DNA from 4 places in the Clostridium hominis genome. Region 4 is predicted to be linked to each of the others. Evidence: riboswitches for the same ligand, from Rfam matches in the RefSeq annotation. Region 4 holds a riboswitch; each other region holds the start of a gene.
What was found. Region 4 has a riboswitch for thiamine pyrophosphate ahead of thiT (energy-coupled thiamine transporter ThiT). Riboswitches for the same ligand answer to the same signal wherever they lie in the genome.
Positions count from the first base shown of each region.

Region 1: it holds a riboswitch for thiamine pyrophosphate, as region 4 does, so the genes downstream of both, H8S20_RS03030 (ABC transporter permease) here and thiT (energy-coupled thiamine transporter ThiT) in region 4, are expected to answer to the same signal.
Region 2: it holds a riboswitch for thiamine pyrophosphate, as region 4 does, so the genes downstream of both, thiD (bifunctional hydroxymethylpyrimidine kinase/phosphomethylpyrimidine kinase) here and thiT (energy-coupled thiamine transporter ThiT) in region 4, are expected to answer to the same signal.
Region 3: it holds a riboswitch for thiamine pyrophosphate, as region 4 does, so the genes downstream of both, thiW (energy coupling factor transporter S component ThiW) here and thiT (energy-coupled thiamine transporter ThiT) in region 4, are expected to answer to the same signal.

Region 1 covers NZ_JACOOO010000004.1:267,349-269,556, reverse strand. The annotation lists gene thiE (thiamine phosphate synthase) at 1-93, shown strand, start outside; gene H8S20_RS03035 (TatD family hydrolase) at 240-986, shown strand; TPP riboswitch at 1,053-1,156, shown strand; gene H8S20_RS03030 (ABC transporter permease) at 1,292-2,065, shown strand; gene H8S20_RS03025 (ABC transporter substrate-binding protein) at 2,099-2,208, shown strand, end outside.
Region 2 covers NZ_JACOOO010000041.1:22,674-24,881, reverse strand. The annotation lists gene tenA (thiaminase II) at 1-520, opposite strand, end outside; gene thiD (bifunctional hydroxymethylpyrimidine kinase/phosphomethylpyrimidine kinase) at 580-1,377, opposite strand; TPP riboswitch at 1,508-1,611, opposite strand; gene H8S20_RS17075 (NUDIX hydrolase) at 1,752-2,208, opposite strand, start outside.
Region 3 covers NZ_JACOOO010000004.1:270,311-272,518, reverse strand. The annotation lists gene H8S20_RS03055 (alpha/beta hydrolase) at 1-412, opposite strand, end outside; TPP riboswitch at 607-718, shown strand; gene thiW (energy coupling factor transporter S component ThiW) at 1,065-1,607, shown strand; gene thiM (hydroxyethylthiazole kinase) at 1,612-2,208, shown strand, end outside.
Region 4 covers NZ_JACOOO010000031.1:90,656-92,863, forward strand. The annotation lists gene H8S20_RS13695 (ferredoxin) at 1-141, shown strand, start outside; gene thiT (energy-coupled thiamine transporter ThiT) at 168-821, opposite strand; TPP riboswitch at 875-977, opposite strand; gene H8S20_RS13705 (hypothetical protein) at 1,000-1,203, opposite strand; gene H8S20_RS13710 (PadR family transcriptional regulator) at 1,288-1,743, opposite strand; gene H8S20_RS13715 (DegV family protein) at 1,749-2,208, opposite strand, start outside.

The DNA of each region.
Region 1 (2,208 bases), on a different contig from region 4:
GTATCTGCAATTATGAAGGCTAAAGATATTAAAGAGGCTACAAAGAGATTAAAAGAAAAAGTAAATAGTATTAAGATAGGAAAGATGTATTAGAAGAGAGTTGTGTAACTAAATCAGATTTCTGTATGAATTTTCTTATAATTATTAATGTTTACTAATATTATAAAAAATTAGATTTAATATATATATAATAAGAAGATAAATAAAATAATGATATAGAAATTGAGAGAGATAAAAAAATGAAAAGAAGTATGTATATAGATGCTCATAATCATTTGGATTTTTATAATGATAATATCGATAGAGCAATAAAAGATATAAATGAAAATAAAATAATTACTTTAGCTAATAGTATGGATATTAATAGTTATAATTTAAATAAAAAGTATAGTAAAAAAAGTAAATTTATTATTCCGACATTTGGAATACATCCAAATAGTGTAGGTAGTTTTAAAGGCAAACTAAAAGAATTAATTCCATATATAGAAGAAAGTAAGCTTATTGGAGAAATTGGATTAGACTTCTTATGGGTAGAAGATAGAACTTTAGATGAAAAGCAAAGGGAAATATATTATTTTATTTTAGAAGAAAGTGCTAAAAGAAATAAATACATATCTATTCATACTAAAAATGCAGAGGAAGAGGTTTATAATTCACTTAAAAAGCTTGAATATAATAAGGTAATAATACATTGGTATAGTGGACCTTTAGAGATTTTAGAAAAGTTTATAGAATTAGGATGCTATTTTACTATAAGTGTTGATATTGGATATTCAAATTTAACTGAAAAGATATTAATGAAAATTCCAATAGATAAGCTCTTAGTAGAAACAGATGGACCGACTGCATTGGAGTGGGTTAGTGGAGAATATGGATATCCAAGTGAAATAAAAAATGTTGTTAAAAAGATAGCTCATATAAAGAAAATTAGTGAAGAAGAGCTTATTAATATAATTTATGATAATTTTAATAGAATATTAAATTAATAATTATTATCATTGACAAAATATATAAAAGTCATTTAATATGAGGTGAAAGACAAATTTTATAAAAGAACTTATCTGGGGAGGCTATTAAGCCTGAGAGGAATTGAAAATTCGACCCATAATAACCTGATTTGGATAATGCCAACGTAGGAAGATAGTAAATAGATATAGAGTTATTTAAGAATTATCGAGCGTATAGTTTTCAATGAAGGGAAACTATACGTTTTTTTATTTAAGTGAGATTCAAAATTTAAATAGTATGTTTCATCTAATAATTTAGATTCTAAATGAAAGGAGTAAAGCAAATGAAAAAGAATAAAACTATATTAGATATTAGTTTGCCAATAATATTCTCAATATCACTAATTATTATTTGGGAGCTAATAATTAAGGTTTTAGAAATAGAAAAATATATAATGCCTGCACCAAGTGACATAATAAAGGCTCTTTATGAAAACTTTGGAGCAATGATGCCTCATATTATTGCAACTTTGTTTGAAAGTGTAGTTGGATTTGGGATAGCTGTATTATTAGCATTAATATTAGCAATAATTATGGATTTATTACCAATGGTGAAAAAGGCTATTTATCCAGTTTTTATAATATCTCAAACTGTTCCAGTTATAGCATTAGCACCGCTATTTATAATATGGTTTGGTTTTGGAGCATTACCTAAAATAATTGTAGTTGTAATAGTATGTTTCTTTCCTATAGTAATAAGTATTTCCGATGGGTTAGAAGGTGTAGATAAAGATTTAATTAATCATTTTAAACTTATGGGAGCATCTAAATTAAAGAGATTTTTCCACTTAAAGCTTCCTTATGGAATAATAAATTTCTTTTCTGGACTTAGAATTGCTGCAACTTATAGTATTATGGGTGCAGTAATTGGTGAATGGCTTGGTGGAGATAAGGGACTTGGAGTATATATGACAAGAGCTCGAAGCACATATGCTTTAGATAAAATGTTTGCAGCTATAGTGGTTATCGTGCTTATGAGTATGATTATGTTTTACATAATAGGTAAAGTTGAAAAGGTATTAACACCTTGGAATAGGGAAAATAAAATAAAAAAATAATATATTATATACTAAAGAGTAGGAGAATTAAAAATGAAAAAAAAGATAATATCATTGATTGCATTAGGATTAGCATCTACTTTATTTTTTGGTGGATGCGGAGCTAAAAGTGAAAAATCAGAGGGAAATGGATTAGAAAAAGT
Region 2 (2,208 bases), on a different contig from region 4:
ATTCTTTAAATTCAACTGATGAATATTCTTCTATCCACGGTTTATAAAAATTACTTTCTAAGGTATCACTATATGTATCAAACAAATTTTTACCTATATAATAATAACTCCAAGTGCAAGGCATTATAGTCATTGCGATTTCCTTAGAGTCACCTTTAGTTGCTATTCCCAACATATAATTAGTATAGCTAGCTGTAGTTAGCTCACATCTATATCCCTCTACCTCTGCATCACTTAATCCAAAATATCTTAAATAATTAGTGTGAACTTGAGTCTCATCTTCTAATGTCCCCTTAATAGCTTCGCAATAAAACTTCATCTCTTTCATAGTCTTAGCCTTTACTAATCCCATAGCAAAAACTTTTGCATAATCTTTTAAATATAAATAATCTTGTATAAGATATTTTTTAAATTTATCTTTATCTAAAGTTCCATCACCTATCCCCTTTACAAATGGATGCTGTAAATACTTGTTCCATAATTCTTTTACTTCTTCAAATAACTCTTCTGAAAATTTCATTTTACTTAACTCTCCTAACATCTTTCAATTATCAACAAATCAAATTATTACTTAGCACTTTACTCATTGAATTTGTAAAAGTGATTTACTGGACCAACACCTTTTCCTATATCAAAACTATGCCTTATAGCTTCTGTAATGTACTCTTTACTTAATCTAACAGCCTCTACTATATCGTATCCTAAAGCTAAGTGTGATGTTATAGCCGATGACAATGTACATCCTGTTCCATGAGTGTTTTTTCTTTCCAGTCTTTCTTGCTTGTACACTTCAAAAATATTCTTTCCAATTAATACATCAACAGCATCACCTTCTAGATGCCCACCTTTCATAAGAACATATTTAGGCCCTAATTCTAATATTTTTTGTCCAACCTCCCTCATATCTTCAACTGTATTAATCTTAATTCCTACTATTTCTTCAGCTTCAAGAGTATTTGGAGTTATTACATATGCCCTAGGAATTAACTCTTCAATTAAGCTCTTTTTAGCCTCTGGCTTCAATAATGAATATCCACTTTTAGATATCATAACTGGATCTACAACTAAATACTTTGGTTTATACTTATTTAAACTAGTTACAATGCTATTTATTATCTCCGGACTAGATACCATACCAATTTTTACAGCTGCTGGCTCTATATCTTCAAAGACAACCTCTATTTGTTTCTCAATTATTTCTTTACTTAAATCCTCTACAAGAAATACTCCTTGTGTATTTTGGGCAGTTATAGCTGTAATAACGCTCATTCCATAAGTTCCTATTGCACTAAAAGTTTTTAAATCCGCTTGTACACCTGCACCACCTGATGAATCCGATCCTGCAATTGTTAATGTTGGTATTCTGTAGTTTCTCATTTATAAAATCCTCCTAATATTTTTAGCACTCACTTCACCTGATCTTGATAGAATTTTAGGAAAATAAAAAAAAAGCTATATTCCAGCAGAATATAGCTATACTTATATACAAAAATACTATTACTTATTTTAATATACTACGATGCTTTCCTCCGCTGGTATTATCCAGATCAGGTACAAGGGTTAATAGCAAAACTATCTCTCAGCCTAAATAAGGCACCCCTAGCAAATTCTATTATTTTATACTTTTATTATATTACTTTGTTACAAATTGTCAAACCACTATATAATATTTCTATTATTTAATTTCATAACTTATATATCTAGAGCTCAACTTAAGACCTAATATTTATCGAACTATATTTATATACTAATTAAAACTCTCTTTCTTTATATATTTCATAGGGTCTACTTGAATAAACTCTATAACTAATATTCCCATCAAAATAAAGCATATCTCGTGCTCTATCTACTAGCCATGGTTCTCTTATCATTTTTAACATTTCATCTTTAGCAAACCAACCAACCTCTACACTTTCATCACTACACTTTAAATGTCCACCTATCGCTATTGCTAAAAAATCAAATATAACTTTTGTCGGAACTATAGTTTTATTATCCCATCCTAAATATGATTTTGTATTTGAATATACCCCTACTAACTTATTAACCTTAATATTAATTCCAGATTCCTCAAATACCTCCCTTGTGACACCTTCTATTAAATCCTCACCGTTTTCAATTTGCCCACCTGGAAACTCCCATCCTCTATGTGGGTTATTTACAAGTAAAACCTCATCTCTATCATTTGTAACTAAAGCTCCTGCTGCT
Region 3 (2,208 bases), on a different contig from region 4:
CGCTTGAGCCATGCCCTCTTAAGTCAGGTATTAAAACATTATATCCCATATCATAATATTTTTTAGCATATGAACTAACCCTTAAACCTTCACTTGTATAACCATGAACTGCTATAACCCATTTGTTTGATTCAGTTTCATTTTTTACTTGATAACTATGAAGCTTTAAATTATCTGAAGAAGTTATATATTCATCAGTATAGTTAGAGGCATTTAACAACCAATCAATATCGCCTTCTAATACTTGGCCACTTGTTGCTTCTTGTTCTTCAGGAGTTCCAAATATTATATCTTTAGGAGTATCAGGATTTAAAGCTAGATTATAAAAATAGTTTCCTATAAAACCTAATGATACTAATATTACAGATATAATAATACCTGAAGCTATTCCAAAAATCTTTTTTTTACTCATTTTACTCTCCTTTGTTGCAAACATTAAGAATGTCAAATTATTTGAAATAAGAATTTAAGTAATGATATTCTATCATGGTTAAAAGGTTATGTAAAATTAAATAATAGTGAACAAAAGATTAATAAATTTAGAGTGATAATATGGAATATATTGACCAATTAACTGATAGATGATAATATAAATTTAACAAAATAATACAGAGCTAGGGGAGCTATAATTTGGATAGCTGAGAAAAGAGCCATAACTTAAAGACCCTAATAACCTGATTAAGGTAATTCTTACGAAGGGAAGCTTTTAGTTAATATAAATGATATTAATTGGATTGGTTATAAGCTTTCTTACTTTTGTGAGAAAGCTTTTTGTTTTATAACTATAATTTAGCCTATAAAGAATTTTCTTTGCAACTTGAGGGGGAGCGCCCTGAGGTTGTTTAGGCAGAACAAATAAATAGCGAGGGAGCTCGTGTTTCGAGATGAGAGGTAGCTAGTTAGCTACGACCGATTAAAAAGGGGATTATGTCCTTTCTTTTACATGCTATTTATTTGTTAGAAATTATTCTTTTAGCAATATTTATTTTAAGGAAGGACAAGTCTTGATTTTATTAGTAATTAAGCAAAAGCTTAAAATAACAATGTTAAAAGGAGAAGTTAAGATGAGAAATAATTCAAAAGTATTAAGAACTGTATTTTTATCAATTATGGTAGCAATAGGAGTAGTAATATCTCCAATTTTAAGGATTGAGGGAATGTGTCCAACAGCTCATTTAATAAATGTTGTATGTGCTGTATTTATGGGACCATGGTATTCACTTTTATGTGCAACATTAATAGGTGTTATTAGAATGATGTTTATGGGAATACCTCCACTAGCATTAACTGGAGCGGTGTTTGGAGCATTTTTATCAGGCGTATTCTACAGAATGTCTAATGGGAAAATTATATTTGCTGTATTAGGAGAAATTTTTGGTACTGGAATTATTGGGGCTATAGTTTCATATCCTGTAATGACTTTCTTAGTTGGAAAAGAAGGATTAACAGCATTTTTCTATGTTCCAATGTTTGTTAGTGCAACTATTTTAGGTGGAGGTATGGCATATATTTTCTTAATAGCACTAAGAAAGACAGGAATGCTTGTTAAAATTCAAGACAGATTAGGTTGTGGAATATATGATAGAAAAAAAGTTTGTATTAAGTAAGTTAATAGAAATAAAAAATAGTGTTATACAAGAAAAGCCTCTGATACACTGCATAACTAATCATATAACAATTAATGATTGTGCAAATGTTGTTTTAGCTGTAGGTGGTAAACCTATTATGGCTGAACATTGTGATGAAGTTTCTGGTATTACAGCTTCAGCTAAATCATTAGCTGTGAATCTTGGGAATATAAGTGATAATAGAATGAAGTCAATTATGATTTCTGGAATAAGAGCTAGAGAAGAAGGTATACCTTCAATTATTGATATTGTAGGTGTTAGTTGTAGTAAATTAAGGCTAGGATTTGCACTAGAATTTATAGATAGGTGTAAACCAAGTGTTATTAAAGGAAATATGTCTGAAATAAAGGCAATCTATGGTCTTAATACAAGATCAAAAGGCGTTGATGTAAGTGAGGAAGATGTTACAACTGAAGATACTATTAAAAACAATATTGATATAGTAAGAGAGCTTGCAATAAAAACAAATTCAGTTGTAGTTGCATCAGGAGCTATAGATATTGTAAGTGATGGAAATGAAACTTACATAATTGAAAATGGATGTGAAGAGCTTTCTAAAATAACGGGAACAGGATGCATG
Region 4 (2,208 bases):
CCATCAATTTGTCCAGAAGTATTTGATATGGATGATGACGGAAAAGCACATACAATAGTCGATGAAGTTCCAGCAGGAAAAGAAGACGAAACACAAGATGCAGCAGATAGCTGTCCAGTAACTGCAATATCAGTAGATTAAAAAAAGATGCCTATTAGGCATCTTTTTTATATATTTATATTTGAACTAGGTCTAAGTGTTTTTAATATCTGATTTAAAGGCATTAATGCCAATATTACTAAACAAATTAAAAGTTCTACACCTACAGCAGGACCATTTACTACTAATGAGTATATTATAGGAGACATACCAGCAGGAGCATACTCGCCAAAGAAAACAACTCCAGAAATAAAATGACATACAAATCTTAAAAACATTCCTACAGTAGCTCCAATTAATTTTTTATCCTTAAAGAAAGCAGCTATACCTACAGCCATAAATGGAAGTGGATAATCAAATAGTACTTGAATTGGGCTTAATATATAGGGATTAATCATCAACTTTAATAAGCCAAAAAGGAATCCTGTAAATATACCAAAAGATGGGCCATAAGCATATGATATTATAAAGATTGGAATCATACTTCCAAGGGATACACTTCCACCACCATTAGGAAATGTATAAAGCTTTATCATATCTAAAATAATAGCTAAGGCTAAAGCTAGTCCAATTCTAGCCATAAGTTGAGCATTAAATTTTATAGATTTAAATTTAATGAATGCAATTAGTAAAATTCCGCATGCAAGTAATGTTAATAGTGTTAGTGGACTACTAAATAGTGTTTTAATATTTTCTAATAAGGTCGCTAGAAAATTTGTCATAAAAAAATACCTCCTTGTTTTGCGCAAGAGGTACCAGTTAAACGAAAATAATATAAATCCGTATATAGCTTCCCTACGCTGGTATTATCCAGATCAGGTAAAGAAGGGTTAATGATAAAATCATTTCTCAGCCACTTGGCACCCCTAGCACCTTATATAAACTATATTATATAAACTGTTAAAAAAAGTCAACAGACTTATCATATATCTTTGAAGGTTTATAATTAATACTGTATGTACCATTATATAGTCTACTTAAACTTATATTACTACCTATTGGAGTTGTATGAGTAAATGAAGATAATGGTATAGTAACAACTGAATCATCCTCTAATAAGATAAATGCTTCTGTTGGTGTGTAATCTAAAATAGTTCCTTTCATGCTTGTTCCTCCTTGGTTAACTTAGTTGTAGTTTATGTAATTTTCAAAAAAAATACACCTAAGGATTTCCCTTAGATGCAAAATTTATAAATATAAATCACCATAAACTAATCTAAATACTTTTAAGGATTCTTCAATTTTGGGTTTAAGTAAAGATTTCCTATAAGAAAATTCTTTTTCTCCAATAGGGGTCAAAGAATATAACTTTTGATTTTTCTTTTTGGGGTTATCCCACTCACCAACAACTAAACCATCTTTTTCTAACTTTTTTAATAAAGGATATATTCCACCAGTACTAGGAGACCAAAGGCCTTTAGTTCTCTCAGTTATCTTAGTTGCTATATCATTACCATTAGTAGGACCCATACTTAATATATATAAAACGTATATAGGCAAAAGTCCTTTGGCGAATACTTGACCAACAGCTTCCTTTTCTTTTTGAACTTTTTTTAGTTCTAAAAGTTTTTGCTTATACTCTTCATGGAGTCTTTTTTCTTCAGCTTTTAAATCTTCTATATTACTAAAATCGTAATCAGCCATAGTTGTTAATCAACTATCTTTACACAGAAGCCCATTAACCCTGGACCGCCATGTACACCTAAGGCAGGACTTATTTCTGAAAGTTTTAAAGTATTAATATTTTCTAAGCCTTTTAAAGATTCCATATATTTTATAGCTTCAGCTTCGCAGCCACCTTGAAGTACTGTAACATCACATTTGTTTTTAGAAAGATGAGATTTTAATAAATCTGTAAGCTTTGATAAAGCTTGTTTTCTACCTCTAGCTTTAACAATATTATAGTATACACCATTTTCGTCTGTAGTAATTACAGGTTTTAAATTTAACATTTCTCCTAAAGTTCCAGCTACTCTTCCGATTCTTCCACCCTTCTTTAAATACTCTAAAGTATCTATAGTAAAGTACCCTGTTATTTTTTCACGTATCTTAGGCAAAGCTTCGATTATTTCTTCGAAAGTTTTTCCAGACTTTATAAGTTTTGATACT